One region of the Liquorilactobacillus hordei DSM 19519 genome, then DNA from elsewhere that is predicted to be linked to it. Evidence: predicted binding sites of a transcription regulator. Region 1 holds the regulator's gene; each other region holds the start of a gene.
The links. Region 1 encodes Rex, which represses fermentation and respiration genes when NADH is low (regulators of the CRP and FNR family bind a similar motif). Its sites were predicted from a motif close to TTGTGAANTANTTCACAA; they were not measured.
Positions count from the first base shown of each region.

Region 2: a site for Rex is predicted at 6,304-6,321, ahead of pdhA (pyruvate dehydrogenase (acetyl-transferring) E1 component subunit alpha). Genes of this name have one in related genera too.
Region 3: a site for Rex is predicted at 2,187-2,204, ahead of G6O70_RS10665 (class II fructose-bisphosphate aldolase). Genes of this name have one in related genera too.

Region 1 is NZ_CP049303.1:912,739-923,816, forward strand. Features, by position in the region: THF riboswitch at 227-323, shown strand; gene G6O70_RS05625 (folate family ECF transporter S component) at 358-888, shown strand; gene tsaB (tRNA (adenosine(37)-N6)-threonylcarbamoyltransferase complex dimerization subunit type 1 TsaB) at 1,214-1,939, shown strand; gene rimI (ribosomal protein S18-alanine N-acetyltransferase) at 1,914-2,501, shown strand; gene tsaD (tRNA (adenosine(37)-N6)-threonylcarbamoyltransferase complex transferase subunit TsaD) at 2,494-3,525, shown strand; gene abc-f (ribosomal protection-like ABC-F family protein) at 3,940-5,880, opposite strand; gene G6O70_RS05650 (redox-sensing transcriptional repressor Rex) at 6,117-6,770, shown strand; gene G6O70_RS12190 (IS3 family transposase) at 6,835-7,776, opposite strand; gene G6O70_RS12195 (helix-turn-helix domain-containing protein) at 7,719-8,249, opposite strand; gene G6O70_RS05660 (CPBP family intramembrane glutamic endopeptidase) at 8,308-8,940, opposite strand; gene groES (co-chaperone GroES) at 9,116-9,400, shown strand; gene groL (chaperonin GroEL) at 9,439-11,061, shown strand.
Region 2 is NZ_CP049303.1:339,604-350,681, forward strand. Features, by position in the region: gene mnmG (tRNA uridine-5-carboxymethylaminomethyl(34) synthesis enzyme MnmG) at 1-1,703, shown strand, start outside; one part of gene G6O70_RS02890 (IS3 family transposase) at 2,304-3,112, opposite strand; one part of gene G6O70_RS02890 (IS3 family transposase) at 3,112-3,340, opposite strand; gene G6O70_RS02895 (glycosyltransferase family 2 protein) at 3,490-4,503, opposite strand; gene G6O70_RS02900 (ATP-binding cassette domain-containing protein) at 5,134-5,868, shown strand; gene pdhA (pyruvate dehydrogenase (acetyl-transferring) E1 component subunit alpha) at 6,573-7,673, shown strand; gene G6O70_RS02910 (alpha-ketoacid dehydrogenase subunit beta) at 7,676-8,653, shown strand; gene G6O70_RS02915 (2-oxo acid dehydrogenase subunit E2) at 8,665-9,990, shown strand; gene lpdA (dihydrolipoyl dehydrogenase) at 9,995-11,078, shown strand, end outside.
Region 3 is NZ_CP049303.1:1,913,378-1,924,455, reverse strand. Features, by position in the region: gene feoB (ferrous iron transport protein B) at 1-1,990, shown strand, start outside; gene G6O70_RS10670 (FeoB-associated Cys-rich membrane protein) at 1,987-2,142, shown strand; gene G6O70_RS10665 (class II fructose-bisphosphate aldolase) at 2,282-3,145, shown strand; gene G6O70_RS10660 (DUF1836 domain-containing protein) at 3,448-3,963, opposite strand; gene trhA (PAQR family membrane homeostasis protein TrhA) at 4,112-4,744, shown strand; gene G6O70_RS10650 (ribonuclease H family protein) at 4,822-5,511, shown strand; gene G6O70_RS10645 (NAD(P)H-dependent oxidoreductase) at 5,526-6,203, shown strand; gene G6O70_RS10640 (hypothetical protein) at 6,193-6,369, shown strand; gene G6O70_RS10635 (universal stress protein) at 6,393-6,878, shown strand; gene G6O70_RS10630 (L,D-transpeptidase) at 6,999-8,348, shown strand; RNA gene ssrA (transfer-messenger RNA) at 8,391-8,758, shown strand; gene G6O70_RS10620 (response regulator transcription factor) at 8,942-9,667, shown strand; gene G6O70_RS10615 (sensor histidine kinase) at 9,667-11,078, shown strand, end outside.

The sequences.
Region 1 (11,078 bases):
ATTTTGTAGCATAACATTATTAATTACATAGGTACAGTATGTTGTAAGTTAACTATGTGTAAGCATAATTTAAATTCGCAGAGTGATTTCAGAAAAAGTAAAGTTGCGTTTATCAATTAATAATTGGTTTTGAAAATTAGAAAAAGTTTTTTTGTGTATTCTGAGAAAAAGAATCACAATTAATTGAATAATTGTGATACACTGTTTTGGTACGCAAAGTACAAATTTCGGGGTAGAAAATAAAGCGTCAAGTGCTGGAAGGACGGAATGTGTCTTCTAGACGAAAGGTTAGCGCCTGCGGTTTTATTTTCGCATTCGCCGCATTTTTGTGGCAACTCCAAAGAGGAGATGTCTTATATGAATAGCAGTTTTGTTTCACGTTTGTCGGTGCGCAATATTGTGTTAATGGGCTTATTGATTGCTCTTAATATTGTTGTATCTAAGTTTTTGTCGTTTGGAATCTGGTCAGTAAGGATTAGTTTCACATTCGTCATCGTATTTTTTATGTCATATTGGTTTGGTCCTTTGTTAGGGGCAATCGGTGCGGCATGTGCAGATATTGTCGGAACTTTGATTTTTGGAGGTCTTGGAGGATATTTTGCAGGTTTCACAGTTTCTGCCTTTTTAGGAGCTTTAGTCTACGGTATTCTATTTTATAAGAAAGATATTACGCTGGTAAGAATTATCATTGCAGTATTGATTAATATTTTTCTAGTGGATGCATTGATGAATACCTATTGGATTTCTCTTTTATACCATGCGAATTTTTGGGCAATCTTCCCAATGAGGTTTATTAAGGAATTGTTAATGATTCCGGTACAGATTATTCTGTTGTATGCGATTGGAAAGAACAAGACGCTGGCAGGTTTGGTCAAACGAATTAATTGATTTGTGATAGTCAATAAATTTTAAAAATAGGATTGAGAAGCTGGTCAAAAGTAAAATTTTGATGCAGCTTTTTTAGTTATAGTGCGTACAGCTTGTTTATGTAGAAAAATAGTTTGTTTAAACATCTATAAATTAGATTTTATTAACTTGTTGCGGTATCAGTTTTTTAGATATATGTCTATATAAGAAGCAATTGATCATAGTCTAAGAATTGTTCTTAAAAAATTATTACAATGATTAAAAATTTAGCATACAAGCTTGTTTATACTATAATTGTGTTAGTATTATCCATGGAATTTAAAGATGAATTGAGGCGGTAAGTAAAATGAATATATTGGCAATTGATACCTCAAATCAACCTTTGAGTATTGCAATATTAAAAGATGAGGAACTGGTTGCAACAACCACAACAAACCAGTCAAAAAATCATAGTGTGACATTGATGCCACAGATTGCTAATTTATTGAGCAGTGTTGGGATGAAAGCAACGGACATTGATAGATTTGTAGTTGCAAAGGGACCGGGTTCATATACGGGCTTGCGTATAGGAGTTACGACTGCCAAGACCTTTGCATTTACTCTTGGAAAAGAACTTGTAGGTATTTCAAGTTTAGCAGTTTTAGCCGATGGTATTAATGTTGAAGAAACTATGATAGTTCCAATCTTCGATGCAAGACGTGACAATGTTTTTACGGGAGTATATAGCAAGGGTTCTAATGGACTTACGAATATAATTCCAGATCAACACATATCATTGGAAAATTTGCTTGAAAAAACAAAAAAATATCAGCGAATTATTTTTGTTGGAAGTGATAGTCACAAGCTTGAGAAACAGATTTTAGAAAAAATGGATGAACAGCAAGAGATAACTTTTTCAAGCATGGAGCGTGATTACCCACAAGCGTATCGCTTGGGATTGCTTGGTCTAAAGGGAAAACCAGCTGATATTCATAGTTTTGTACCGGATTACTTGAGATTAACACAGGCAGAGAGTCAATGGTTAGAAAATCATCAGGGGAGAGTAGATGAAGCACTTGTTGAGAAAATTTAACAAAATTTTGGATTATTGTTTTAATTATTTTGAAGATACTTCACTAACCTTCGATAATAAAAGAGTTGTAATCCATGATAATGAATATCTTTTATGCAGGGCCGTCGTTCCTGATGTAGCTGAAATGCTACATTTGCAAAAGATGGTTTATACTGATGACAATTCTTGGGATGCGGAAGTTTTTGAGAGTGAACTACGTAATGAGAAAAGTAAGTTGTACTTAATAATGCGACAAAACGACCAACTTGTGGCATTCATTGGTGCCTCATTCAATCAGAAAACCAGAGATGTTCATATCTCGAATGTTGCGGTACACCCAGATTTTCAAAGTCGAGGTCTAGGACAGTTTTTAATTGAAACAATGATTAATTGTGCAACGTTCAATGAATATGTATCACTTTCTCTTGAAACCCGGTTGAGCAACGTGCGTGCTCAAAAACTTTATAGTACAATTGGTTTTAAAAATATTGGTTTAAAGAAATCATATTATCAGTCTAATCATGAAGATGCTGTAGATATGCGATTATCAATAAAGAATGAGAAGGAAACAGTTAATGAGTAGTCAAAAAAGAGAGTTGATTTTAGCTTTTGAATCAAGTTGTGACGAAACGAGTGTTGCAGTTATTGAGAACGGAAATAAAATTTTGTCGAACATCGTTGCAACACAAATTAAAAGCCATAAAAGATTTGGAGGAGTTGTACCAGAAGTTGCCAGCAGACACCATATCGAACAGGTCACAATGTGTTTAGAGGATGCAATGGCAAAAGCAAATGTAACTTATGATGAACTCTCTGCAGTGGCAGTTACTTATGGTCCTGGGCTAGTTGGAGCATTACTTGTGGGTGTGGCTTGTGCTAAAGTAGTTGCATTTTCACATGATTTGCCTCTAATACCGGTTAACCATATGGCAGGACATATTTATGCTGCGAGATTTACAAATGAGATTAAATTTCCAGCAATGGCATTGCTTGTATCTGGTGGACATACTGAGTTAGTTTATCTTCCTAAAGAAAATGTGTATCAGATTATTGGTGAAACACGTGATGACGCGGCAGGTGAGGCTTACGATAAAATTGGTCGAGTTTTGGGGTTAACATATCCCGCTGGAAAACAGATTGATGAGATGGCTCATAGAGGTAGTGATACATTTTCATTTCCGCGGGCAATGTTCAAGGAAGATAACTTCGATTTTAGTTTCAGTGGACTTAAGAGTGCATTTATAAATAAAGTTCATCACGCTGATCAAGTTGGAGAAAAACTCAATGCTGATGATTTAGCAGCAAGCTTTCAACAAAGTGTAATTGATGTACTCTTGCACAGGACCGAGCATGCGCTTAATTCATTTTCAATTAAACAACTGATTTTAGCGGGCGGTGTTGCAGCTAATCAGGGACTTAGAGATGGCTTGGATCAATTATTAAGCAGGCATTCTGACGTCGAATTACTTAAAGCACCGTTAAAGTTATGCGGTGACAATGCTGCAATGATTGGCGCAGCCGGTTATGTTGCGTGGAAAAATGGTGAAGTCGCAGATTTGGCATTAAATGCAGATCCTAGTCTAGAGTTTGAATGGATTGAAAAATAGAGATAGGAATATAAGAAAAAGAGCTATTAAAATAAGAGATTACGAGTGAATGATTAAGGGCTAAATCAGAAATTAAATTTTGATTTAGCCTTTTTGCTTTTAAAAGTAGAATATTAAGTAATAGTTTTAGATAATCTACCAAGACAGCGTGATATAGGTCGGAAAAATTTGAGTTCTAATTCGAAGTTAGACGGAGAGTTTTGACTTATGGAACACGTTTATTTGTGATAATTAGGAGAACTGAATCAACATTTTTATTTTTATATCTTTATCTCAGTCGATTTTTTATGGTGCCAAGATTTTCCAAGCTTGCTATATTGCATTTTTAATGTAGGACATTGTTAAAATACAAATAAAAAAAGAAGTCAGGTCAAAGTCTAACTTTTGATCTGACATCTAATTCGCAATATAACATTAATCAAATTTTTCAAGTTCCATACTTTTTTCTTCCCAAGAATCCTCTAAGTCAGAGATTTTATCTTGGGTCTTTTTTAGTGATTCTTGTAATTCAGTGCTCTTTTGAAGATTAGAGTACACTTCAGGAAGTGTCATTTGATTTTGAATCTCTTCTTCTTTAGCATTAAGCTGTTCAAGTTGGTTCTCGATATCTTCAACTTCACGACGTAACTTTCTTTCTTGCCGCTGTTGTTCTTTAGTAAGTTGATAACTATTTTTTTCAGGTTGCTTGGACACTATTTCGCCAGTTTGCTTATTTTCTTCTTGTGCAAGCAAGAGTTGTTCTTCTTTTTTGTCGACATAGTAATCGTAATCACCTAAGTAAAGCTGACTGCCATTTTTGGATATTTCAAGGACACTGGTTGCGACTTTGTTGATGAAATAACGGTCATGTGAGATGAAGAGAACAGTTCCATTATAGTTCAAAAGTGCCTCTTCCAGTACTTCTTTACTATCAATGTCTAGGTGGTTAGTAGGTTCATCAAAAATTAGAAAATTGTCATGGTTAAATGCTAGTTTGGTCAGCAATAAGCGAGCTTTTTCACCACCTGAAAGATTGTGAACGACTTTCTTAACATCATCCCCAGAGAATAGAAAGCTTCCTAGAATAGATCTAATATCTTTTTCAGGAGTAGTAGGATGGTCGTCCCACAACTCGTTCAATACAGTCTTGTTAGCATGTAGATTCTTTAATTCTTGATCGTAGTATCCGGTATCAACATTTGTTCCAAATGAATATTCGCCACTGATTAGAGGAATTTTATTAAGGATACTTTTTAATAGGGTCGACTTACCAATACCATTACTACCTACAATTGCCATCATTTGATGCTTCCGCAGATCAATATTAATTGGACCTGATATTGGTTTATCATCATGACCAATGAAAGCATTGGCGACACTTAGGACAATATTGCCACTTTGTCTTTCTGCTGTAAATTGAAAATGTGGTTCTTGTTGACCATCTGTGGGTCGCTCTAGGCGATTGATTTTTTCAAGTTGTTTCCGGCGACTTTGTGCTCGTTTTGTTGTTGATGCACGTACAATATTGCGAGCAACGAAATCTTCAAGCTTTTCAATTTCTTCTTGTTGTTTTTCGTATTGCTTCATTTTTTGCTGGAAGCGTTTTGCTTTTTCTTGGATATAGAAGGAATAGTTTCCCTGATAATGATCAGTTCCACTAGATGTTAGCTCATAGACTTCCTTAGAGATTTTATCAAGAAAATAACGATCATGCGAGATAATTAAAAGGGCGCCAGAGTAAGATTGCAAGTAGCCTTCAAGCCAACTGAGGGTTTCAATGTCTAGATGGTTGGTAGGTTCATCAAGTATCAGTAAATCATTTTTTTCAAGTAATAGCTTTGCAAGAGCAAGTCGCGTTTTTTGACCGCCCGATAGAGTACCGATAATGGTAGAAAAGTCTTCTTCGTAGAATCTAAAGCCATGTAAAACAGCTCGAATTTCTGATTCATAACCATAACCGTTTGCTTCTTTGAAATTATGTGTTAATTGATCATAACTGCTAAGAAGTGTATCATACTTTGTTTGTGATTGAGTTAAGTGATCAAAAGTTGCAATTTCATTTTCTAGTTCATGCATTTTTATTTCCATTTTCTTTAAATCATTGAAAACAGTGAGCATTTCAGCATAGATGCTGTTTGAAGAATTCAAGCCATTATCCTGTGCCAAATATCCAATAGTCATATTTTTATTTTTAGTAATTTGTCCATTATCAGGTGATTGCAGACCAACAATCATTTTTATTAAAGTCGACTTGCCAACGCCATTGCGTCCAACAAGGGCAATTCTTGAATTTTCTTGAACATCAAGGTTAACTCTTTCAAAGAGAACATCGCTTCCAAATAACCTTTCAACATTTTGTACTTGAAGTAAAATCATAAAAAACACCTCTTGAATATTAAAATATGAATATTATATCATTTATAATTCTTGTGAAATTGAGCAAGTGAATGTGCATTCTATTGCAAGTGAATGTATTTTAGTGTAGCATGGATACGGTAAAATATAGGGTACAATATTATTGCTTGTGAAGATAGTTAAATGCGTAATTTCACAAGGAATGTGTTATACTACATAAAAAGACTGAATCATTTATTAGTGAAAGGAGCCAAAAAATGGTAACATCAAAAATTCCTCATGCGACAGCCAAAAGACTGCCAATTTATTATCGCTACTTACATTTTTTATCAGATGCAGGGAAGCAAAGAATTTCATCAACTGAACTTGCAGATGCCGTTAAGGTTGATTCTGCAACAATTAGGAGAGACTTCTCGTACTTCGGTGCGCTAGGAAAACGAGGATATGGCTATGATGTTGATAGTTTGCTCGCTTTCTTTAAAAAGACTTTGAACCAAGATCAATTAACCAATGTAGCTTTGATTGGTGTCGGTAATTTGGGACATGCCCTTTTAAATTATAACTTCCATCAGAGCAACAATGTACGTATTAGTGCAGCTTTTGATATTAACCAAGATATTACGGGAACGATTCAAAGTAGTGTGCCAGTTTATGATATGGCCGATATGAAAGAACAGTTAACTGTTCAACAAATCGAAATTGTAATTTTAACTGTTCCATCTAGCGTTGCTCAACAAGTTACAAATGAACTTGTTGAAGTTGGAATCAAAGGAATTCTTAATTTTACACCACTTAGAATTACAGTTCCTAACACCGTAAGAGTTCAAAATGTTGATTTAACAAATGAATTACAAACACTAATTTATTTTTTAAATAAGTTTGGTGATGAGGAAGAAAATCTACTAGACTAACATGAAAAAAAGCTTTGCCAAGGTTTTTGCTGATGAAGTGAACCCACAAGTTTGGACAACTAAATTAAGCTGCTAACTGATTGGCAAGTTCTCGGTATTGTACCGGTGACTTGCCTTTTAGTTTGGTCCTGATTCTACGGTTATTATAAAATTCAATCCATTCAGTCATCGCTTGCGCGAGACTCTCTGAATTTTCGAAGTGTTCATCCATCATCTCTGCTTTCATGAGATGAAAAAATGATTCCATGGCGGCGTTATCTAAGCAGGTAGCCTTACGGGACATACTCTGAAAGGTATGATGAGTTTTAAGCGTTTTTTGCCACTGTTTATGTTGATACTGAAATCCTTGATCTGTGTGTACCGTTGTTCTATAAGGAAGCTCAGGTAATCCATCTAATGCTTCTTTTAGTGGTTTCAACGCAAATTCAAGAGTTGGGTGTGCACTAATGTTAAATGCCAAAATTTCACCCGAAAATAAATCCATGATGGGTTCTAAATAGATTCGCTCACTTTGACTCATCTGACCGTATCGAAATTCACTAACGTCGGCGACGAGTTTTTGATATGGTCGATCTGTCTTGAATCGACGGTGTAACTTATTTTTGGCTATTCTACCAACAGTTCCTTTGTATGAGTTATATTTGCGAGTTTGCTTATTAAAGGCCTGACATGTCCAGCCTTGCTCCTTCATAATTCGGAGGACGCGTTTATGATTAACTTTAAATCCCTGTTCATGCATAACTAACGTTATGCGACGGTAACCGTATTTTTGAGTATACTTGGCATCTGTTTGCCGAATTTCATCAATGGCTTGGATAACCTGGTCATTCTCATATTCTCGTCCCTGACTGTGCTTAGTGTAATAGTACGTGCTACGTGGTACCTTAACGGCTTTAAGGATAAAACTAATCGACGTTTTGAAGACCCGCCTCAGATCATCAATTAAGGTCACGGTTTCTCGTGAGCTGATTTTTCGTGATCTAAGGCATCGAGTTTTTTTAAAAATTCGTTCTCGATTCTTAACATCTTATTTTCTTGCTTGAGTTGCTTTAACTCATTTTTATCGTGGCGTGCTTGGATTTGTGCCGTTGTGGGTTTGGTCACTTTTTTATGTTTAGACATAGTCTTTGGATTTCCTCTCACTCTATTTAGTCCACTGAGCCCCTCTAAATCAAACTTTCTTTGCCATTGCCAGATAGTACTTGGTGAAGAGAGGTTGAAATGTAGTGCTGTTTCTGGAAGCGAAGCTTTGTGCTGTTGTTTCCAGTTTAATACTTCTATCTTGAATTCACTAGAGTATTCCAAATTCATAGATTTCGGTTTTAATCCTGCAATGCCAAAACGATTAAAGCGATGAACCCATAGGAGAATCGTTTCATTGTTGGCAATATGGTATTTTCTGGCCAATTGAATGGAACTAATACCCGTTAAATATTCTGTCACAATAGAAATCCGTAACTCTAAATTAAATTTAGTCATAGTAAACCCCCGAGATTGTTGTCCAATCTCGGGGGTTCACTTCATGAGGTAGGCTTTTTTATTTTAATTGCAAAGCAACAATAAGAAGGTTCATGAGTATATGGGTAATTATCGGTGCTTTGATATCATGAGCCTTGTAGTATATGAAACTTAAAACTATTCCTAGACAAGCATAGGTTAAATAATGTCCGTCAGCATGGGCAATGCTGAAAAGAATACTGGAAATAAGGACAGCGCTTATAGGGTTAATGAAGGTTGCAATATTACCAAAAAAGACTTTCCGAAATATGAATTCTTCCATTACTGGCGCGGCGATTGTTACGTATATTAAATAATAAGGATAGTGAGAGACAATTGTCATTATCTGACTTGTATTTTCAGAAACCGCCGATTGATGTAGCAAATAAACTTCAGCAAACATGGAAACTTTCTGGATAATAAGAGCTAAGAAGGTTCCAACAACTCCTAACAATAGTATTGAAGTCATCGAGCTTGATTTTTCTTCAAGTCTATTTTTAAATGGCAGTTTATAATTAAGATAGAACATAAAAAATATTCCTGCGATTCCCAAGATAGTAGTTGCGATGAATAATAAAGAATTATTTTGGAATATTGCAAAAAGAATACTTGGAAATAACATAACAACAAGATATGTTACGAGTAACACTAGCGAATTTTTTCTAATATTCATGACTGACCCCATTCATTTTAATAATAAACCCAGTATAGCATACATTAATTAGCACTCTGATTGTTAGAGTGATAAAAAGCTTGCATTTTTAGGTTGAATTGATTATAGTAATAGTTGTGATTAGCACTTAGAACAGTAGAGTGCTAAAAACAAAACAATATTGGAGGGATATACAGTGCTTAAACCTTTAGGAGATCGTGTTATTTTGGAAGTTCAAAAAGATGAGGAACAAACTGTTGGCGGCATAGTAATTGCTAGCAATGCTCAAGAAAAGCCACAAACAGGAAAAGTGGTTGCTGTTGGTGCAGGCCGAGTTTTAGATAACGGTGAAAAGGTTGCTTTATCAGTTAAAGTCGGTGAAACGGTTTTGTTTGATAAATATGCTGGCACAGAAGTCAAATACGAAGAAAAAGGGTATTTGGTTGTTCATGAAAAAGATATTGTTGCAATTGTAGACTAAAATATTATTATATAAATCGACTATGAGGTGAATTATTGATGGCAAAAGAAATTAAATTTTCAGAAGATGCTCGTTCAAAAATGCTTGCAGGTGTTGACAAGTTAGCAGATACAGTTAAATCAACAATTGGACCAAAAGGAAGAAATGTTGTTTTAGAACAATCTTATGGCTCACCAACAATTACAAATGATGGTGTAACTATTGCAAAGGCAATCGAACTTGAAGATCATTTTGAAAATATGGGAGCAAAACTTGTTGCAGAAGTTGCTTCAAAAACAAATGATATTGCAGGTGATGGGACTACAACAGCTACAGTATTGACACAAGCAATTGTTACAGAAGGAATGAAAAATGTAACTGCCGGTGCAAACCCAGTTGGAATTCGTCGTGGGATTGAATTAGCAACAAAGGCTGCAGTTGATGAATTGCATGAAATGTCACACAAAGTAGAATCAAAGAGCGATATTGCTCAAGTTGCTGCAATTTCTTCAGCTAGTGAAGAGATTGGTAAGTTAATTGCAGATGCCATGGAAAAGGTTGGAAATGATGGTGTTATTACAATTGAAGAATCAAAGGGAATTGATACTTCACTGGATGTTGTAGAAGGAATGCAATTTGATCGTGGATATCTTTCACAATATATGGTAACTGATAATGATAAGATGGAAGCAGATTTAGATAATCCATATGTCTTGATTACTGATAAGAAGATTTCAAACATCCAAGAAGTTCTTAATCTCTTACAATCAATTGTAGAACAAGGTCGTCCTTTGTTAATCATTGCTGATGATGTTGATGGTGAAGCATTACCTACACTTGTTTTGAACAAGATTCGTGGAACATTCAACGTTGTTGCTGTCAAAGCTCCAGGATTTGGCGATCGTCGTAAAGAAATGTTACAAGATATTGCTACTTTAACTGGTGCAACAGTTATTACAGAAGATTTAGGGTTGCAATTGAAGGATACGACAGTTGATCAACTTGGTTCTGCAAGCAAGATTACTGTTACGAAGGAAAAGACTACTGTTGTTGAAGGCGCTGGTAACAAAGCAGAAATTGCAGAACGCGTAAACACAATCAAGAAACAAATTGCTGAAACAACTTCTGACTTTGATCGTGAAAAATTACAAGAACGTCTAGCTAAGTTGGCTGGTGGCGTAGCTGTGATTAAAGTAGGGGCTGCAACTGAAACAGAATTAAAGGAACGCAAGTACCGTATTGAAGATGCATTGAATGCTACAAGAGCTGCTGTTGAAGAAGGATTTGTTTCTGGTGGTGGTACAGCATTAGTTAATGTAATTGGTAAAGTTGCTAAATTAGAAGAAACTGGTGACGTTCAAACAGGTATCAATATTGTTAAACGTGCTTTGGAAGAACCAGTTCGTCAGATTGCTGCTAATGCAGGACTTGAAGGCTCAGTAATTGTTGAGAAGTTAAAGTCACAAGAAACAGGAATTGGTTACAACGCTGCTACAGACGAATGGGTTGATATGGTAGAAGCTGGGATTGTCGATCCAACTAAGGTAACACGTTCTGCATTACAAAATGCAGCAAGTGTATCTGCATTGTTGTTGACAACGGAAGCAGTTGTTGCTGAGGTACCAGCTCCTGAAGCACCTGCTGCTCCAGCTCCAGCACCAGGTATGGGCGGAATGATGTAATAAAGTTCTAGATTATA
Region 2 (11,078 bases), 570 kb from region 1:
ATGCACTTGGTGGTGAAATGGGTCGTAATATTGATAAGACATATGTGCAGATGAGAATGTTGAATACGGGGAAGGGTCCGGCTGTGAGAGCATTGAGAGCACAGGCAGATAAACGAGCATATTCAATCGAAATGAAGCATACTATTGAAAAAGAACCTAATTTAACTTTACGCCAAGGAATAGTTGATAACTTGATTGTTGAAGATGGCGTTGTCAAAGGTGTAATTACTAATACAGGTGCACGGTATGGAGCTAAAAGTGTCGTTTTGACAACTGGAACGGCTGCTCGTGGAAAAATTATTATAGGTGAGTTAATGTACTCTTCTGGTCCTAATAATACACAGCCTTCAATGAAGCTGTCAGGTAATTTGGAAAAACTAGGATTTGAATTAAAACGCTTCAAGACAGGGACTCCTCCACGAGTTGATGGAAATACAATTGAATATGATGTGACCGAGGAACAGCCAGGTGATAAGGAACCAAATCATTTTAGTTTTGAGACTTCAGATGAGGATTACTTGGATGTAAAGGATCAGCTATCTTGTTGGTTGACATATACCAATGAGAAAACGCATGAGTTAATTCGAGCAAATCTTGATCGTGCACCAATGTTTTCAGGTGTGATCGAAGGCGTTGGGCCAAGGTATTGTCCATCAATTGAAGATAAGATTGTCAGATTTGCTGATAAACCACGGCATCAATTATTTATTGAACCAGAGGGCCGTAATACCGACGAATTTTATGTTCAAGGTTTGTCTACGTCAATGCCAGAAGAAATCCAACAGCGAATGGTACATTCTATCAAAGGACTTGAACATGCTGAAATGATGAGACCTGGTTATGCAATTGAATATGATATTGTTTCACCTTATCAATTAAGACCTACATTGGAGACCAAGTTAATTAGTGGATTATATACTGCGGGTCAAACAAATGGGACTTCGGGTTATGAAGAGGCTGCTGGTCAAGGAATGTTAGCTGGAATTAATGCAGGGTTACACGCTCTTGACAAAGAAGAAGTTGTGCTCAAGCGTAGTGATGCCTATATTGGTGTGATGGTTGATGATCTAGTAACCAAGGGAACAAACGAGCCATATCGTTTATTAACATCGCGTGCAGAGTACCGTTTGATTTTGCGTCATGATAATGCAGATATGCGTTTGACTGAATTAGGCCATGAGATTGGCTTGATTTCTGACGAACGTTATGCTCAATTTGAGGCTAAGAAGGCGGCAATTGAAGCTGAAAAAGCACGACTTGAGGGCTATCGAATTAAGCCAAATGAGCAGGTCAATGCATTTCTTGCAGAAAAAGGTGCAGCACCATTGAAAGATGGCGTGTTGGCAAGTGATTTCTTGAGACGACCAGAAGTGACCTATGCTGAATTAGCTGAATTTATCCCAGAGCCGACAGAGAAAATTGATAATCGGGTAATTGAACAAGTTGAGATTCAAATTAAATACGAGGGTTACATCAAAAAGGCCAATCAAAAAGTTGAGAAGCTCAAAAAGATGGAAGCCAAAAAAATTCCAGATCGAATTGATTATAGTGCGATTGAGGGAATTGCCACGGAAGCCCGCCAAAAGTTTGAAAAAATTCGTCCCGAAACACTGGCACAAGCTAGTCGAATCAGTGGAGTTAACCCGGCAGATATTTCGATTTTGGCGATTTATATTGAACAGGGCAAGATAGCAAAGGTTTAGATTATAAAGGACACGCCTTTTGCAAAGATTTTGGACGGCAATTACACACCGGCATAATCGGAAATTATTTGTTTATGCCAATCAGATTATCGTTGTTAGTGTTGCTCAAGTTGATACACCTAAAATAAGGGACTGCTTGACGTGCTCAAATATGATAAATAAAGATCACAATTTTTAAGTATCCATAATAAAAATAAAATGTTATTAGAGTTTAAACTATCTTGTTACATGCGAATAAGTTCTCTTAAATATACATTGACTATCACAAAAAATAACCGCCAGCTGACCAGAGCCAAGACGGTTATTTTTTTGGTTATTTCCGCTCGTTTATAATGATATATATTTAGCTTGAACCTAAGTGTGTATGCGTTCAGAAAAAATAATAATATTAATTTTATATTGTATTTATATGTGTAAAGCATTATCACTACATTAATATTTTATTATAATTATTGTTTAGGATTTTTTATTCATTGAAATCTCTATGATTAACTTTAATTAATGAACGATTACTACTTCTCGTACACGATCGATGTGCTCCTAAGTCAATATTTGGCACATGCTTTTCTAGACACTTGTTCTGATTCTTTCAGTGTTGAACTAATTAATATAATTTGAGATTCTGAGAATTAAGTCCTCAAAGCTTGAGAAGTGCGTTTGAAAAACGAATTCTCGTTTTAATAATGAATGAAAAGCTTCTATTTGGCTATTATCGTAAGGATATCCTTGCTTAGAATACGAATGGAGGATTTGATGTCGTCTAAGCAAGTTTTCAACATCACTGCTCGTATATTGTGAACCCATATCTGAATGAAAATATGCTGGTCTTTTATGATGTTCAAGTGCTTGGTTAACTGTATCTACTACTAGTTTGGCATTCATCTGTCGTCCTATCTTATATGCGAGTATCTTATGAACCTTTGGCTCATACACTGAACTAAGATATACCCAAGTTCCAGGTCGTAGCTCAAGATAAGTAATATCAGCTCGCCAAGTTCTAGCTTTTGGCTTGTTTTTGATTAGATTGGGACGTTGTAAATAATCAACATGAGTACTAGGCTTTTTAAAACGCCGATGCATGAGAGAGTGAATCTTCATTTCTTGCATTAGCCGAAAAATCCGTTTGACACCAACTATAATTCCCAGTCTATTTAATGCTAGTTTGATTCTTGGATAACCATAAGCGCGATAGTTTTCTTCCCAAATTTTTCGAATACTTGCTTTTAAGTGACGGTCAACACAATCGTGTTGACTAGTTTGATAGTTCAACCAATGGTAATAGGTGCTACGAGCTAATCTTAAAGTTGAGAGTATTAAGGATAGGCGGTGATAGGGTGATTGAATCTTAATGAAAGCAAGAGTTTTAACTCGCCCTAACGCTTTCCCAGTAACACCGCCGCAGCTTTTAAAATCTCCAATTCCTCCTTGAGACGTTGGTTCTCTTTTTGTAATTTTTTAAATTCTTTAGAAGTAACTTCAGTTCCATCATCAAGTTCAACTGATTTTGCATCTTTAATCCAGTTATGAATTGATGCAGGAGACACTGCATATTCTTCTGAGAGAGAACGAGCTGATCTCTTTTCCTCGGTGTGCATTTTAATAATGCTTGCTTTAAAATCATCAGTATATCGTTTCATATAAAAACTCCTATCCTAGTTATTTTATTATGGCACAACTGTCTAAATATTTGTGTACCAAATACTAGGATAAGAGCAGTTGGCTATAAATTTCAATTAGTTAAAACCCCCGTCTAACCGATATATAGTTAGACGGGGGTTATTTTGTTCTAAATTCTTTTAATACCTTTTGCTTTGTCCTCTGCATTTAACAGGAAAATAACTATACCAAACATTTTCATGTTTATTAGTCTTCTAAATATCTTACCTCGTTTTGAAAGTGAGTTATCAAATTTACTACTTTCAAAACCATCATATGCACCTTCTTTAATAATGTTCTTGATATCATGCACCGCTTGTTTTTTGTTAACGCTTCCTTCTCTTACAAGAGGGGAATAATAACACTCTAACAAAAAAATCACTCCCGTAATTCCAAAGCGAGTTTTTACATCTTTAGCTTGTTTAGAAGATGGAAACAGTGAGGTTATTTCCAAAATATGTTTTCTGAAATTTACTTCGTTTACTACGTTATAGCTATCAAATAAGTGAACTGAGCTAGACGCGTTTTGCTTGTAAAGTAAACTATCTGTTAAAAGTAATGTTGTAGCGTATCGAATACAATCGAAATTAAATATTACATCTTCGCCTTTACGAAGCTGTACATCAAAACGTATTTTGTTGTTCTTTATAAATGAGCTAAGATAAAATTTGCCGTGAATACTGGCATCAATGGACTCTTTCCCAGTGATAGACATTCTGGACAGTATTGAAATTTTAATCTTCTCTCCACTAAGATTAAAATCCTCATTAGAAGTACAATTAAGCCAAATTAAATTTGAATTATTTTTAGCTAGTTCTTGCAAACTACTAATATTACATTTAATAAATTCATCATCACTATCCAAAAAAGTAAGGTACTTGCCGTTACTGTTTTCAATTCCGATATTTCTAACCCCACTAACTCCAACATGTTTACTATGAAAACCTTTTACGGAAAAAGAGGTGAATTCATTTATTATTTTATTAATTTTGGTTACTGTTTGGTCTGTAGAACCATCATCAACAAACAAAATTTCTATCAGATGCTCATTGCCTCTGAAGGTATTAACTATGCTATTGAAAAGTCGATCTAATGTTTTCTCTGAATTATATGTAGGTATTATTACTGAAAATAAGTATTCCATAATTCCTCCTAAGTAAATAAAATTATTCTGTACTATTACAATACCATGTTTCAAGTTGTAGGAGTAGGCTTTCTAGCGATAAATGGTATTATTCAAATTACTGTAATAATGTATGAGAGAAGATAGTAGGAGCGTGAGAATAGCGAATATAAGCCCCCTGCTGACTAGGATAAATTACTGCGTTAAGTAAAAAAAATAAAGAAACACTTCCGGCATCCCTGGGAGTGCTTCTTTAATTTAAACACAAGTGAATATTGTTGAACCGATTTTAACGTGATTCCAGGATCCGTTGGTGGATAGAAAAAACTATAGGGAGTTCTATTAGTTTTTGCTGAAGTGATGTAAAAAGTTAACTTTCTGGAGATAGATTAAGATTATGTGGGTTCTTGTGGCGTGAATTGTCGTATAAATCAAGATTACGTAAATACTCCTTAAGTGTTTGGATGCTAATACCGTACTGTTGAGCCTTTTGGACATGATTCCAGGATCCATTAGTGGCCAGAAAATTAGAGTAGTCCAGGGCTAGTGATGTTAGTTCCTGTTGAGATAACTTTACGCGAGAGGCTAAGTTATCTATTTTTTCCTGTAAAACGGGATCAATGGAGTACTGACGGCTAAGCTGATTGAGCAATGCAAAAAAATTGCTTGTTTCAGCCATATCTGCAATCTGATAGATATAGGTTGAAATTTTGGAATCTGATGAAAAACTTGATGGATCCGTTGGCACGATCTCACCAACACGTAGATGTGCACGTTGGTACTTATACTTGGAAACAAATTCTTAAAGATGTAACATTAAAAATACCGTTTGGGTCGAAGCTTTTGATTAGTGGTTCTTCAGGCAAGGGGAAAACGACTTTCTTGAATTTGATTCAAGGTTTTCTAACACCAACTGTCGGTGACATTGAGATTGCTAAAAAACGAGTTAGTTCTGATGGTTCTAATGCGCTGGCTTATATTCGCCAAGAACCTTATTTTTTCAATGACACGATTCGCTTTAATCTAACCTTAGGCAAGACCTTTACTGACGAAGAATGTTTAGCGATTCTGCAAAGAGTTGGCTTGGTTGCCGAACTAGGTCCTGATTTGTTAGATCAAACCTATGGTGAGAATGGTAATTCGATTTCCGGTGGTCAACGTCAACGGATTGAGATTGCCCGAGCATTACTCTTCAATAAAAAGATTATCTTACTTGATGAAGCAACCTCTAGTTTAGATGAAAACTTAACCCATCAGATTAGAAAAATTATTTGGAGCTTACCTTGTACAGTAATTGAGGTTGCTCATCAATATGATCAACAGGAATTGCAAGATAATCAGGTGCTGCATTATCAATTAGATGGTGGAACAATGAAGGTGATCTAATATGAGCGTTGAGAATTATAATAACTATTACTATCCAAAAATGAACTTTATCAGCATTTATTTGATATTTCTCCATGGAATAGCGAATATGCAAAGTTTATTAAAATTGATCATTCATCTTTTTTACTATCGGTGTCTGGATTTTTTTCCAGATGCTTTTTTCTTACCAAAATTGCAGTGAAAATTGATTCGAGATTCAAGTAAATAAAATCAATGATTATTAAGATTCCATAAATGAGATGACTGCCCTGCGAGAGCCCCCAAAGATTTAGAAGTAGAATAGGGATGAAAAAAAGACTCGTGATGGCAACTAATAAAGCAGCATTTTTCCAGAGCCACAACATATGAACTATCATCTCCTTTTGATTAATTAAATTAATGATAAAGCAATTTTGAGTGAAGAGATAGAGTTAAAAAGGATAAATGAAAAAAAACATGTGTGTGAAATCACAACCACAAATTTTAAAATGATATTTTGATGAAAATCAGAGTAGCAAATTTGTTGTAGAAACGGTTATTGTAGATCATAATAAGTTCATGCAATCACAATGTTTAAATATTTTACAAAAGGCGTTAAAATGATTATGAAAGCGGTTTACAAAAGGAAATATAACTCGGTGGAAAGAAACAAGTTGTATTGCGAATTGCATTGTGAATGCGGCTTATTATAATGTTTTGCTTGATAATGACGAGGAGGTCTAGAGATGTCAAAAAAAATAATCGATTTTGAACAATTAAAAAAGTTTGACGATGAATTCAAACCGGTACAGCTCTTATCGACAGAGGGTAAATTGTTGGAACCTGATTGGGAGCCAGATCTGAGTGATGACGAACTGGTTGAACTCTTTAAACAAATGGTTTGGTCAAGAACACTTGATGAGCGTTCGACAAAATTGAATCGTCAAGGACGCCTAGGATTCTATGCACCTACTGCAGGTGAGGAAGCAAGTCAGATTGCATCGAATTTTGTAATGGAAAAAGAAGATTTTGTTTTACCAGCATATCGTGATGTACCACAACTTGTGCAACATGGCTTGCCATTATATCAGGCATTTTTGTGGTCACGGGGACATGTTGATGGAAATAAGTATCCTGCTGAATTACGGGCATTACCACCACAAATCATTATTGGAGCACAATATGTTCAAGCTGCAGGGGTAGCACTTGGCTTCAAGTTAAAAGGCCAAAAGAATGTGGCCTACACTTACACTGGCGATGGTGGAACATCACAAGGTGATTTTTATGAAGGAATCAATTTTGCAGGTGCATTTCAAGCTCCCGCAATCTTTGTTATTCAAAATAATGGTTTTGCAATTTCAGTACCGCGTAGCAAGCAAACAGCTGCCGGAACTTTGGCCCAGAAAGCAGTGGCTGCCGGAATTCCTGGAATTCAAGTAGATGGAATGGATGCATTAGCTGTTTATGAGGTAACCAAGGAAGCTCGCGATTATGCGTTAGCGGGTAATGGTCCAGTGCTGATTGAGACACTGACTTATCGTTATGGACCGCATACACTTTCTGGAGATGATCCAAAGCGTTATCGTACAAAGGAAACAGATGAACTTTGGGTCAAAAGAGATCCATTGGTAAGGATGAGACTCTATCTGGAGAGCAAAGGACTCTGGAAACAAGAAGATGAAGAAACTTATGTTGAACAAGTCCGTACAGAAATTAATGAAGCAATTAATAAGGTTGAAAATATGCCAAAACAAAAAATTAGTGAATATTTAAAGAACACCTTTAAAGAAACACCAGTTGGAATTCAAAGAGAAATTGAGAAATTTGAAGAGAAGGAGGCAAAATAATTATGGCGAACAAGACAATGATTAAGGCAATAACTGACGCACTAGATCAGGAACTGGCAAGAGATGAGAAAGTTCTTGTTTTTGGCGAAGATGTTGGAAAAAACGGTGGAGTTTTCCGTGCTACGGAAGATCTTCAAGCAAAGCATGGTGAAGAACGTGTTTTTGATACACCTCTTGCTGAGTCCGGAATTCTTGGACTTTCAACTGGACTAGCTTTGGAAGGCTTTCGTCCAGTACCCGAAATTCAATTTTTTGGTTTTGTTTTTGAAGCAATGGACCAAATAGCAGGACAGATTGCGCGAATTCATTTCCGACTAGGCGGAACCCGTGAGATGCCAATTACAATTCGTGCTCCTTTTGGTGGTGGTGTGCATACACCGGAGCTACATGCTGATAGTTTAGAAGGGTTAGTATCACAAATTCCGGGATTACGCGTTGTTATCCCAAGTAATCCATACGATGCTAAAGGTCTCTTAATCTCAGCGATTCGTTCTGATGATCCAGTAGTATTCTTAGAACATATGAAATTGTACCGTTCAATCAAGGCTGAGGTTCCTGATGAGGAATATACTATACCTTTGGATCAAGCTAACATCGTAAAAGAGGGTACGGATTTAACTATTATTGCTTATGGTGCAATGGTCCAAGAAGCAATCAAAGCAAGTGATGAATTGGCAAAACAAAATATCAGTGCAGAAGTAGTAGATTTACGAACTGTGTCGCCGATTGATGAAGAAACTATTTTGGAGTCAGTTAAGAAAACCGGTCGTGCAGTAGTTGTGCAGGAAGCCCAAAAACAAGCAGGAGTGGGTTCGCAAGTAGCTGCACTTATTGCTGAGAAAGGTATCTTATATTTAAAAGCACCAATTGGACGCGTTGCAGCACCGAATACACCTTACCCATTTAGTGAAGCTGAAAGTGACTGGCTACCTAACAAGCAGGATGTAGTAGAAAAAGCACAAGAAATTTTGGAATATTAGGAGGCGAGCAAATGGGTGCGTATCAATTTAAATTACCAGATATTGGTGAAGGAATTTCAGAAGGAACAGTTGCACAATGGTATGTAAAAGTTGGTGATGTTCTAAAAGAAGATGACGATTTATTAGAGATTGAAAATGATAAGTCAGTTGAAGAAATTCCTTCCCCAGTGGCAGGAACAGTCAAGAATATTCTTGTGGATGAAGGAGAAACTGCTGAAGTTGGACAAGTTTTAATTGAGTTTGAGGTCGAAGGAGCAGGAAATGTTACCAACGGTGCAGAAACAGCAGCACCACAAACATCTGTTGAACAGACACCAGCTTCTCCAGCTGTAGAGGCAGTGACAGAAACTAGTGTACCTGAGATTGAGAAAAAAGAAACTAATGTTACCAAAATGGCTGAAGTAGACAGAACGTTGCCAGTCTTAGCGATGCCAGCAGTTCGCGTATATGCTAGGGAAAAAGGCGTGGATATCATAAATGTGAATGGTACAGGGTCCCATGGACATGTCACGAAAGAGGATGTTGATGCATTCTTGCAAGGTGGAAATAAACCTGAGGCAGCAGAAACAAAAGAGACAGAAAGTGTAGTCACAACAAGTTCTGCAAGTAATAGTTCGCAAGCAACAAGTCAGAAATGGCCAGAAACTAGAGAAAAAATGTCAGGAATTCGTAAGGCTACAGCTAAAGCAATGGTGAATAGTGTTGGTGAAATTCCACACGTTACAGTTTTTGACGATGTTATAGTTGATAAATTATGGAACCATCGTAAACAATACAAGACGATGGCAGCCGAACGAGAAGTCAGACTTACTTTCTTGCCATATGTAGTTAAAGCATTAGCAGTTGTAATGAAGGAATCCCCAATCTTTAACTCATATGTAGATATGGAAAAACAAGAAATTGTATATCGTAACTATATCAATGTTGGAGTTGCAACGGATACCGATAGAGGTTTATTTGTGCCGAACATCAAAAATGCTGATCAAAAGAGCTTGTTTGGTCTAGCAAAACAAATTACGGAAAATACGGAAAAAGTAAAAAATGGTAAACTCGCCAGTGATGATATGAAGCATACAGGGATGTCGATTACGAATATTGGTTCAATTGGTGGAGGTTTCTTTACACCAATTATTAATTGGCCAGAAGTTGCAATTTTAGGTTTGGGCAAAATTACAAAAGAGGCAGTTGTGGTGGATGATGAAATTAAAGTGGCCTATGTACTGAAACTTTCACTTTCGTTTGACCATCGTATTATTGATGGTGCAACAGCTCAAAGAGCGCTTAATCGCCTAGATGAACTGTTGAGTGAACCAGAACTGTTATTGATGGAGGGGTGAGCAGATGGTAGTCGGAGATTTTGCAATTGAACTCGATACAGTTGTGATTGGTGCTGGACCTGGTGGGTATGTCGCAGCAATCAGAGCTGCTGAAAAAGGTCAAAAAGTTACGGTTATTGAAAAAGAATATATAGGTGGCGTATGTTTAAATGTTGGCTGTATTCCTTCAAAAGCATTGATAGAGGCAGCTCATCGTTACCAAAGAGCAATGAATTCATCTGAAATGGGTTTACGTGTTACGGCAGCAACCCTTGATTTTAAACAAACACAGAAATGGAAACAAGAAAGTGTAGTTGATAAATTAACAGGTGGTGTGGCAGGATTATTTAAAAAACATCATATTGATGTAATTTGGGGCAGTGCATTTTTGAAAGATGACCATAGTTTGCGTGTAATGACAGATGATTCTGCTCAGACGTACAGTTTTAATAATTTAATTATTGCTACTGGTAGTCATCCAATCGAGATTCCTAACTTTAAATTCAAAGGAAGGGTCCTAGATTCAACAGGAGCTTTGGCACTTCAAGAAGTTCCTAAGAAGTTGATAGTAGTTGGTGGAGGTTATATCGGATGTGAACTGGCTTCTGCATATGCTAACTTGGGGGCACATGTTTCTATCCTTGAAGGGGCAGACCGAATTCTAGCTAATTATGAAAAAGATTTGGTATCTGTTGTTGAACATCATTTTAGCGGCCAACACGTTGATATTTATACTAATGCAATTGCGAAGATGTCAGAGCAGACAGATAAAGGTGTTAAAATTAAATTTGACGTTAATGGCGAAGAAAAAGAATTGGAAGCTGATTACTGCATTGTTTGTGTAGGACGCAAACCAAATACTGCGGATATGGGTTTGGAACATATCGGTGTGAAGATTGGGGATCGTGGACTGATTGAAGTTGATGCACAGTGCAGGACGAGCGTTGACAATATTTATGCAATTGGTGATGTGATTCCTGGTGCTGCACTGGCACATAAAGCCAGTTATGAAGGGAAAATAGCGGCAGAAGCTATTTCTGGTTCCAAAGGAATTGTAGATTATCGTGCTATGCCGGCCGTTTGTTATACAGATAGTGAAATCGCAACGA
Region 3 (11,078 bases), 1.0 Mb from region 1:
TGCTAGTATTATTATTCAAGATTTACCAGGTACATATTCCTTGTCACCCTACAGTATAGAAGAAAGAGTAACTAGGAACTTTATAATAAGTCAGCAACCTGATTTAGTTGTTGATGTAGTTGATTCAACCAACTTAGAAAGAAACCTATACTTAACATTGCAACTAATGGAGACTGGAACTCCATTAGTCCTAGCGTTGAATATGATGGATATTGCTGAAAAATCAGGAAAAAAAATAAATATAGGGAAGCTTTCTTATCTTCTATCTCTAAAAATCGTATGGATCAGTGCATTAAAAAAGAAAAACATTCAGAAATTAGAAAAAGAAATTGAAAGTAATCAGGCAGAGTACACCTATCCAGAGTATGATGAACGACTTGAAAGTGCTCTGAGCATGATTCAAGATACAATCAGGAGTATCGTACCAGCAGATAAGCTAAGATGGTATGCAATCAAGTTGTTTGAATGTGATGAGCAAATCAATGAAGAGCTTCAGCTTAATGAAAAAAAGAAAAAAGATATTAAAGCAATAATTGAAACAGCGGAAGAGATATTTGGTGAAAATAGTGACAGTATAATTGTCAATGCACGTTATGATTTTATTTCAAAAATAGTTGAGATGTCAGTGATTTCTACAGATGATTTTCAAGCAAGTTTGAGTGATAGATTGGACGTGGTTTTGACCAATCGCTTTTTGGCTTTACCTATTTTTGTTTTAGTCATGTGGTTAATTTATTATTTATCTATTCAGACAATTGGTACTATGGGGTCAGATTGGGTCAACGATGTTCTTTTTGGGGAATGGATTCCCAATTATGTAACTTCTATTTTAAAAAGTTTACAAGTCGCAGGCTGGATGCAGGGACTGATTGTTGATGGAATAATTAATGGGATGGGCTCAATTTTGGGATTTGTTCCACAGATAATGATGCTGTTTTTGTGTCTGGGTATTTTAGAAGATTGCGGCTATATGGCAAGAATTGCCTTTGTAATGGATCGAATATTTCATAAATTTAATTTGTCAGGAAAATCATTTATTCCAATGTTAATTTCTACGGGATGCGGAGTTCCTGGAATAATGGCGACGCGAACAATTGAAAACGAAAAAGATCGAAAAATGACAATCATGCTTACGACTTTTATGCCCTGTTCAGCTAAATTAACTGTGATAGCACTTATTTCAGGGACTTTTTTTCCAAATCAAAGTTGGATAGCGCCTTCCGCATATTTTATGGGAATGCTTGCAGTTGTTGGTTCGGGAATTTTTTTGAAAAGAACTAGATTGTTTTCTGGGCCACCACTACCTTTTGTGATGGAATTACCAGCATATCATTTTCCAAGAGCAGCGAATGTCTTGAATCAGGTGATTAATAGGGCAAGTGGCTTTATTAAAAAAGCTGGAACAATTATTTTTGCTTCATGTGTCTTGATTTGGTTTCTTTCGAATTTTAATTTTAGATTACAAGCTGTTTCACAGTCAAAAAGTATGTTGAAGACTTTCGGAACAATCTTAGCACCACTATTTGCTCCCTTGGGTTTTGGAGATTGGCGGGCTACCGTTGCGGTTATAGCTGGTTTAATTGCAAAAGAGAATTGTGTTGGTACACTTAGAATTGCGTTTGGAAGCGGGACAGCAACAGCCTTTGCAGAATCATTGAGAGGTACATATTCAGCAATGGCGGGCTATTCGTTCTTAGCATTTAATTTACTTTGTGCTCCATGTTTCGCTGCAATTGGTACAATGTATAAAGAATATGGGGATGTAAAATGGACACTGAAGGCCGTAGGGTATCAGACGGCCGTTGCATATTTAGTAGCTTTATTGCTATTTCAATCTTACCAACTAGTTAATAATAATATTAGTTGGCAGGCTGTTACAGCAGTTTTAGTAGTCATTGCTGTATTTGCATATTGTTTGGTTATTAAGAAAGACAAAAATGAGCAGATATTTGAAATTCAAGACGAAATGAAAGGAAGTACGATAATATGATTGCTACAGTTATTTTGGCATTAGTAATTTTTTCAGCATTCTTTTATGTAATATATTCACGTTTTTTGAAGAAGGGTAGTAGCGGTTGTCATGATTGCGAAGACGTAGGTTGCCCACTTGTGGATACACGTAAAATAAAGAAGCACCATTGAGAAGGTTCTCATTAATGAAAAGTTATGCTATTAGTACTAACCTTTTGTGAAAACTTTCAAATATTAATTAGAATTGTCATGAAAATGTGTTAGAATATAGACGTACTCAAAAGAGTAATATAATTTAGGAGGCTGTTTTATGTCAATCGTAAACGGTAATGGAATCTTTGATGCTGCTCGCTCAGGTCACTATGCAGTCGGAGCATTCAACACAAATAACTTGGAATGGACTCGTGCAATTCTTGCTGCTGCGCAAGAAACAAACACACCAATCTTAATTCAAACATCGATGGGTGCTGCAAAGTACATGGGTGGATACGAATTATGTCTTAACTTGGTGCAACAAACTGTTAAGTCAATGGGAATTACTGTTCCTGTTATAATGCATCTTGATCATGGTAACTATGAAGCTGCTAAAGAATGTATTGAAGTAGGATATACATCCGTTATGTTCGATGGTCATGATCTTCCATTTGAAGAAAACTTGGAAAAGACTAAGGAAATTGTTGCTTTAGCACATGCTAAAAATATCACAGTTGAAGCAGAAGTTGGTTCAATTGGTGGTGAAGAAGACGGAATTATTGGTGCTGGTGAATTAGCTGATGTTGAAGAAGCAAAACAAATCGCTGCTACAGGTGTTGACTACTTGGCATGTGGTATTGGTAATATCCATGGTAAGTACCCAGCAAACTGGACAGGTTTGAACTTTGATCGTTTGAAGGAACTTGCTGATGTTATCGAAACACCACTTGTATTGCATGGTGGTTCAGGAATTCCTAAGGAACAAATCCAAAAGGCTATTGCAATGGGTGTTTCAAAGGTTAATGTTAATACTGAATGTCAATTAGCATTTGCTGCTGCAACTCGCAAATATATTGAAGCTGGTAAGGACGAACAAGGTAAGGGTTACGATCCACGTAAACTTCTTGCACCTGGCGCACAAGCAATCACAGATGTTGTTAAAGAACGCATTGAATGGTTTGGTACACCAGAAGCTAAATAATTTATTAAAAAACAACCTTTTAAAAGGTTGCTTTTTTTAGTTAATAAAAAGAGGTAGGGCCAAAAGTTAAATTTTGACTCTACTTCTTTATTTATTCCATCTAATTCGAATTACTATTAGCAAAGCACTCGCTATATTCATAACTTTGAATTGCTATTCAATTATCCTGACTTATGCCATACTCTCTTTTTTAAATTAATATAATAAAATGTAAAAGTTTATTAATTAGCATGAATATATAGTAATGGTCAATCAAAAAGCGCTACAATGTAGCATATAAAATAACGACTCTTGAATAGAGGCTAATTAGTTTTAGAAATTCTTTGTAGATTTACAAGCTTTTCGCCAATCATCTTGTAGATAACTGCATGAATTGCAAATTGTTCTGTTAATTGAATCATATTTTCATTAAATGAGTCTACTTGAGGGGAGTTTGTGAGACTAAAACTTGATAAAGTACGATTGAAAAGATTAGCAAAATAATTGTATGAATCTGCAATTGACATATCTTTTGTAGACTGCTTTATACCACTGCGAATGGTTTCGAGAGGATAAATTGACTTTAAGAGACTGATTACAACCAGTTCTGCAACATTTGTGGTTGTATATTTCTTTTTGCTGGGTCGCTCCATTAATCCTTTTTTTACGTAACTATTAATCATTGAAGCAGTTATTTTTACATCAATGAAGTTCTCCAAGTAACGATTACCTAAATTTACAAGTTGGTCCATGTACAAATCAAAATCAGGAAATTCATTCCAGAGTGGTAATCTTTCCTCACTAAAAGCTTTCAACCATTTTTCGAATTCATTATGCATTGAAAAAACCTCTTTCATCAATTAGATACCTTAAGTATAGCACATGTAGTAATCTAAATCTAAAATTAAAATTTTAATTTTATGTTACCTAGACTTCAAATCTATGTTATATTAACTGTATAACCAGTTGATGTTAGGAGAGATAAAAATGAACACAAAAGAAAGATTGTTAAATGAAATTTGGAGCAGTATCACTCATGGTGTAGGAATTACGCTAAGTATAGCAGCCGTTGTCTTGCTAATAATTAAAGGTGTAGCAGAGCACAGTGGGATAGTTTTGACTTCGTTTTTAGTATACGGGATCTCTTTGATGACACTATATATATCATCTACGTTGTTTCATTCATTGTATTTTACAAAAGCAAAAACGTTCTTTCAAACGATGGACCATTGTAGTATTTTCATATTGATTTCAGGAACATATACGCCATACTGTTTGTTAGCAATTAGGGGTAATCAAGGAATTTGGATGTTGAGTATTATTTGGATATTGTCAGTACTTGGCATATTATTTCATTTATTTGTGCATAATAGTAAGTTACAGTGGGTTGAAACTTTAACTTATGTATTGATGGGATGGTTATGTTTATTAGGAGCTAAGAGTTTGTTCCTTTCACTTGGTACAATTGGTTTCGCACTTCTATTTATAGGAGGATTGATGTTTACTTTTGGCGCGGGTGTTTATAGTATCAAAGGTGTAAAGTATGCACATGTTTATTGGCATATTTTTGTTATGCTAGGGTCAATTGCCATGTTTTTCTCTATCTATCTTTTTCTATAAACAACAAAGGTTACAAAAATAGTTAAACTTGTGGTAATGTATTATAATTATTAATAACAAAGTGAGGATGATTCAAAATCGCATTTAAGTATTATGTTGTGTCCCGTGGTAGAAAACCTGGAATATATAAAACTTGGTCTGAGTGTCAAATGCAAGTCCAAGGTTATCAACAAGCTCGATTCAAGGGTTTTAACAATTTGTCTGAGGCAAAGGGCTGGTTAGACAATCCAGAGCAATTTGTTCAAAAAAAGACAAGTCAGGTTAATAGTAAGCAAAGACACTTAAGTGAAGCAGACATTGTTTTGTGGACAGATGGTGGTTCACGAAATAATGGTAATAAGAAGGGACAACATGTAAAAGCAGACGATAAAGCTGCTTGGGCATTTTTGTTTGTTGAAGGTGAAAAGAGATATTCTGCTTCTGCTGGCGAGTATGGTGCTACTAATAATCGGATGGAGATTATGGCGCTTCTTAGAGCGCTGGAAGAATTGGAAAATCAAAAGTTGAATAACAAGCAAATACTAGCAATTCTTGATTCAAGATATGTCCTTGATGCTATTAATAAGAATTGGCTGTCTAATTGGAAAAAACGTGGTTGGAAGACTTCAAATGGTACAGCAGTGGCCAATCAAGAACTTTGGCAAAAGATTGCAACACAATTGCTTGAATTTCCTAATATTGTTTTTAGTTGGACAAAAGGTCACTTGGATAATGAAGGTAATTTATTTGTTGATGAATTATTGAATAAGACAATGGATAAAATGTAGTGGAGGTAGCGAACTTGAAAACATTGGTGGTCGTTGCACATCCAAAAATTAAGGAATCCAGCACACAACAGTTTTTAAAGGAAACAGCAAAAATTTCAGAAAGTGTCACATGGCTGGAACTAAATGACGTGACTCTGAGCGAAATTACTAGAAACAGAACATTGTTACATGAAAATCAGCGAATTATTTTTCAGTTTCCATTGTTGTGGTATAGCGCACCTGGGATCTTGTTTGAATGGCTGAGGATAACCATCCAGCAAGATGATGAAACTTGGTTAAAGTGTAAGGAATTGGGAATTGTTGTAAATATTGGTCAATCTGAGAAATCTTATCGATTAGGTGGCAGCGAGAAGTACTCTCTCTCAAGTTTACTTAGTCCGCTAGGTGCGTTGGCAAATAGATTAGGATTGACATTAATTCCTTATTTTGTTATTGAAAAATTTGCATATCAGACTGAGACAGCTAAAAAAAAGTTGTTGATAGCTTATTTACAGTATCTGCAGTTAAATCAACCGATTAATTTTAAAGAAAGACAGGCATGGGCAATCAAGTTTTTGAAAGAGTTAACCGTTAATGAGAATAATTCTATGATAAGGTTAGTCCTTGATAATTTTGTTGAACAGGCAGACAGGCTATCTGAATTAAAAACTGAAATTGATTTGATAAAGAAAGTTGATGACAATGACTACTAGTGAATGGTTAACAGCAGAAGTAAGTAAGTTAGCTGCAAAAGAAGAGGATTATAAAAAAAGAGCTTTTTTTGAGTATCTTACTGAACTTTGTGAGGAGCAGGGAAAACGAATTGAACAGGCAGAAAGTGAATTAGATGGTCGTTTATGGAATCCACAAAAATGGTAAGTTGAAGGGAAGTGTTTTGTACTATGGCAGTTAATGAGAAAAATTTACAATTTGAGATTGAGGATAAACCATTTTCAAGAGTTTTAGTGGCAGTTGATCAAGATGATTCGAGTTCTTCAATTAAGGCATTTCAATTTGCAGTTACACTTGCATCCAGAAATAAAGCGAAGTTAGGAATTGTCTCAATACTTGAATTAGAGGATTTAAATGTTTTTGAGGCCCTTAGTCCTGAAAAAAGAAATGAAATCAGTAGTTCTTTGCTTGCAGATGTCAATGTTTATGTCAAAATTGCAAAGGAACATGGTGTTAAGGAAGTTGAGGGTTTTGTAGCAGAGGGGAAACCAGCACCTACAATTATTTCAGATATTATCCCAACTTTTAAACCAGATGTGTTAGTCTGTGGATCAAAAACAAAACATGTAAGTAAACGTGAGAAAATTTTTATTGGTTCTCAAGCTAGTTATTTGGCACAGAATTCTCCATGTTCGGTTTTAGTAATACGGAAGTAGTTAATTTTAATATGCAAAAGAATTATTTCTGCAATATTTTTGTGGTATGCTATAAATTAAAATAATTAATATGAGGTGGTCAAAATCAAGCATAAAGTAGCGTTAACTGTTGGGGGAATAGTGGTTTTTTTAATTGCAGCAGTCCTTGGTGGTTACACATACTATCGTTCAACTCACTTTAATAAGAACATACAAATAAATGGTGTTTCAGTTGGTGGTTTAAATGAAAAAAGTGCTCTTGCACAATTGAAGTCTGAGAAGATAGATAATAATGTCTATTTGAATGGAAAGTTATTACTTGAGGGTAAGAAGACAAGTTCTGGATTTACCCAGAAGGATTTAAGCAAAATTAGACAGTTGCTTAAAAAACAATGGACCTTTCTGCCAGAATCAAGAAAAATAAGCTATCAGATCACACCGTCAAATGTGAGTAATTATAGAACCAATGTTATTAAACCAAAATTAAAGCAATTATTAGACAAGAAAAACAGCAAATTAACTGCAGCAGTTGATTCACATGCGGTCTTGCGCTACGGAAAGATAACATATACTGCTTCAAAAAAGGGAAATCAGTATAATGTAGCTAAAATTTTAACAGCATATGATAAGCAAAAAAATCAGCCTACTACGAATATAAAGAAGTTTGTTATTCAACCAGTAACAAGTTCAAGTAATCAGGTAAAAAAGCAAAAAGAAAAATTAGAGACTTTAGCAAAACGGACGGTTGTGTATAAGGTACAACAAACAAATTATACTTTAGCGGCTAAAGATGTAATTAATCAGGCAACATATATTGGTGATAAGTACCAAATTTCTCAAGATGGGATAGTAAATGAGATAAACGATATTAATAACAAGCAGGCCACTCTTCAAAAGTCAATCTCTTTCAAGACTCATGCAGGAGATACGGTGAATGTTCCTGGTGGTACGTATGGTTGGGCTCTTAAGACCAGCGATTCGTATGAAACAATCAGTGCTGCTTTTATTAATAATAAAAGTGAGGTTGACGCTGCCTCTGACATCTATGGAGTTGGTTATCTGACCTATGGAACTGGATACGATAATTTAACAAATGATGGCATTGGTACGACTTATGCAGAAATATCAATTCAGGATCAAAGAGCGTGGTTTTATATAGATGGAAAAGAAGTTTATACAACTAATATTGTAACGGGAAAACATAGTACAAACGAAGATACTCCAACAGGTGTTTGGTATATAATGTACAAACAGTCCCCAGCTACATTAGAAGGTAGCGAAGTTGGGAACGCGAATTATTCTGTGAAAGTTAACTATTGGGCTCAATTTACTAGTAGTGGATGTGGATTCCATGATGCTAGCTGGAGAACCGATTGGTCAAGTACAGCATATCTGACTAATGGTTCCGGTGGATGTGCGAACACGCCAAGTGCTAATATGGAGAGCGTGTATAACAGTCTCTCACAAAAAGAAGCCGTGGTTGTTTATTAATTTACTTTAGTTATTTTGTATATTATGTTATTATTTGAGTATGGGGATGTTTTGGATTCGACAGGTATAGGTCGAGCTTGGACTGCGCTTCGTAGTTGCGTGACGTAAAGACGCTCAGTTAAATATAACTGCAAAAAATAATAACAATTCTTACGCTTTAGCTGCCTAAGCGCGCTTTAGTGTAGATCTGCCCGATATCGTCCATGTATCGGTTTCAGGTCCTAAATTAAGTGGACTTACGCTGAATGCTCCCATCTGAAGTTGACAGAAGAGATTAATCAGATTAGTCATTGATGTTAGCCTTGTCGTATGGCGCGATTAATGATGAATTTTAAATGATATGACTATGAGCGTAGATGTTTAAGTGCCGATATGCTTGGACGCGGGTTCGATCCCCGCCATCTCCATATGAATTGAGGGTTGTTGAATTATTAATGAAATTCGACAACCTTTTTTGTTATAAAAATATCTGGTTTTTTTATTTCTTTTCAGAAATTTCAAACAAATGCCACATTTTTAGTATAGGATAACTTGTTAGTGACAGTTTTAGCTTTTCGGGGTATGAAAGCATAAAAAAAGGATGGGTGGATAACTTGAAATTATTAATGATTGAAGATAACAAATCTGTTTCTGAAATGATGGCAATGTTTTTTAAAAAGGAAGATTGGCATGTTGAGTATGCTTATGATGGACTTGAGGCACTATCCAAGTTTAAGGAGAGTCCAACAAGTTGGGATATGATTACGCTTGATTTAAATCTTCCTGGAATGGACGGGATTCAAGTTAATAATGAAATCAGAGCTATCTCAACAACCGTTCCTATTATTATTTTGACAGCACGTGATTCAGAAAGTGATCAAGTGTTGGGGCTTGAGATGGGAGCAGATGATTATGTTGTTAAGCCATTTAGTCCAATTACTTTGATTGCAAGAATCAAGGCTTTGCATAGAAGAGCTGCTTTAACTAATAATCCGGTTTCGGTTGAGCAAGAAGACGATGATGCTTCTTTTGATGTTATCACAGATCATTTTAAACTAAGTACAAAAACAAGAGAAGCGTACCTTTATGATAATATAATTAAGGATCTCACACCTAAGGAATTTGATCTTTTGAAGACCTTATCACAAAAACCAAGACAGGTTTTTTCAAGGGATCAATTATTGCAGTTAGTTTGGCATTATGAATTCTATGGTGATGAAAGAACAGTTGATGCACATATTAAAAAGTTACGACAAAAAATTGAGAAGGTAGGACCACAGGTAATTCAGACAGTTTGGGGGGTAGGATATAAATTTGACGACCTTGAGGTGAAGGAATAATGAAGTTAATTTATCAGCAAATGCTTGCCTTTTTTATACTAATTATGACCCTTCTACTGATTTTGGGATTTTCTTTTTTTCATATAACACGCGAAGTAATTTATGAAAATACATGGCAACAATTAGAGGGGTATGCTTATAGTTTGAAGAATCAATCAATGATGATTCAAACACGAAAAGGTAAACAAGTTTTGACTTTAAATGTTGATAAATTGAGAACTAGCGAAGTTTTGTTGAGTAATCAACAAGTGCGTTTTACCATTTATACTAGTCGAAATGATACCTTGTATCCTAAAAAAGGATATAAATCTGCAATTTCGGCTAAAGACTGGAAGAAATTAGAAAAAGGTAAAATTTTAAGAAGAAAGAGTGATTTGGGTTGGCGTGGACCTGATAAACAAAATGTACAAAATCAACAAAGAATGACTGATATTTTAGCACCATGTTTTGATAGTTCAGGAAAACTAGTAGCTGTTATTTCTGTTGGTGCTAAAGTGTCTAGTATTCAAGAATCTTTTACCAAAATTCAAAAGAATCTTTTTTATGTATTGCTGATTTCCGCACTTTTAGGCATGCTTATTAGTTATTTCTTGGCTCATTATATAACTAAGAGAATCAGTAAATTACGAAAAGTAACAAGGGCAGTTGCAAATGGAAACTTTGATGTTAAGGTAATTGATAATAGACGAGATGAACTTGATGATTTGGCAAAAGACTTTAATAAAATGACAGTTTCCTTGAAAAAATCTAATGAAGAGATACGTCTGCAAGAACAAAGAAGACGACAATTTATGGCAGATGCTGCACATGAGATGAGAACACCATTGACAACTATTAATGGTCTTTTAGAGGGATTAGTCTACGATGCAATTCCTGAAGAAGACAAGGACAAGAGTATTAAATTGATGCGTAATGAGACAAAACGGTTGATTAGACTTGTTAATGAAAATCTTGATTATGAGAAAATCAGAAGTGGACAAATTGATTTGAGACAATCAAGTTTTAATGGAATGGATGTATTGAGAAATGTTCAAGAACAATTGCGTAAAAAAGCTGATAATTCTGGTAATAAATTGGAAGTTAATGGACCTCAAAAATTAGAAGTTTATGCTGACTATGATAGATTTGTACAGATTATTTTCAATATCACACAGAATGCAATTCAGTTTACTGAGAATGGAACAATCACTATTTCAGCTGAGCGTGGACACAGGTGCAGTATTTTTAGAATCTCAGATGATGGGATGGGAATGTCAGACGAACAATTAAAAAACATTTGGGAAAGATATTATAAAGCAGATCCTTCACGAAAGAACACTAAGTATGGTGAATCTGGTCTGGGACTTTCCATTGTTCAACAATTGATGGAGTTGCATAAAGGTAAAGTAGAAGTAACTAGCAAATTAGGTTT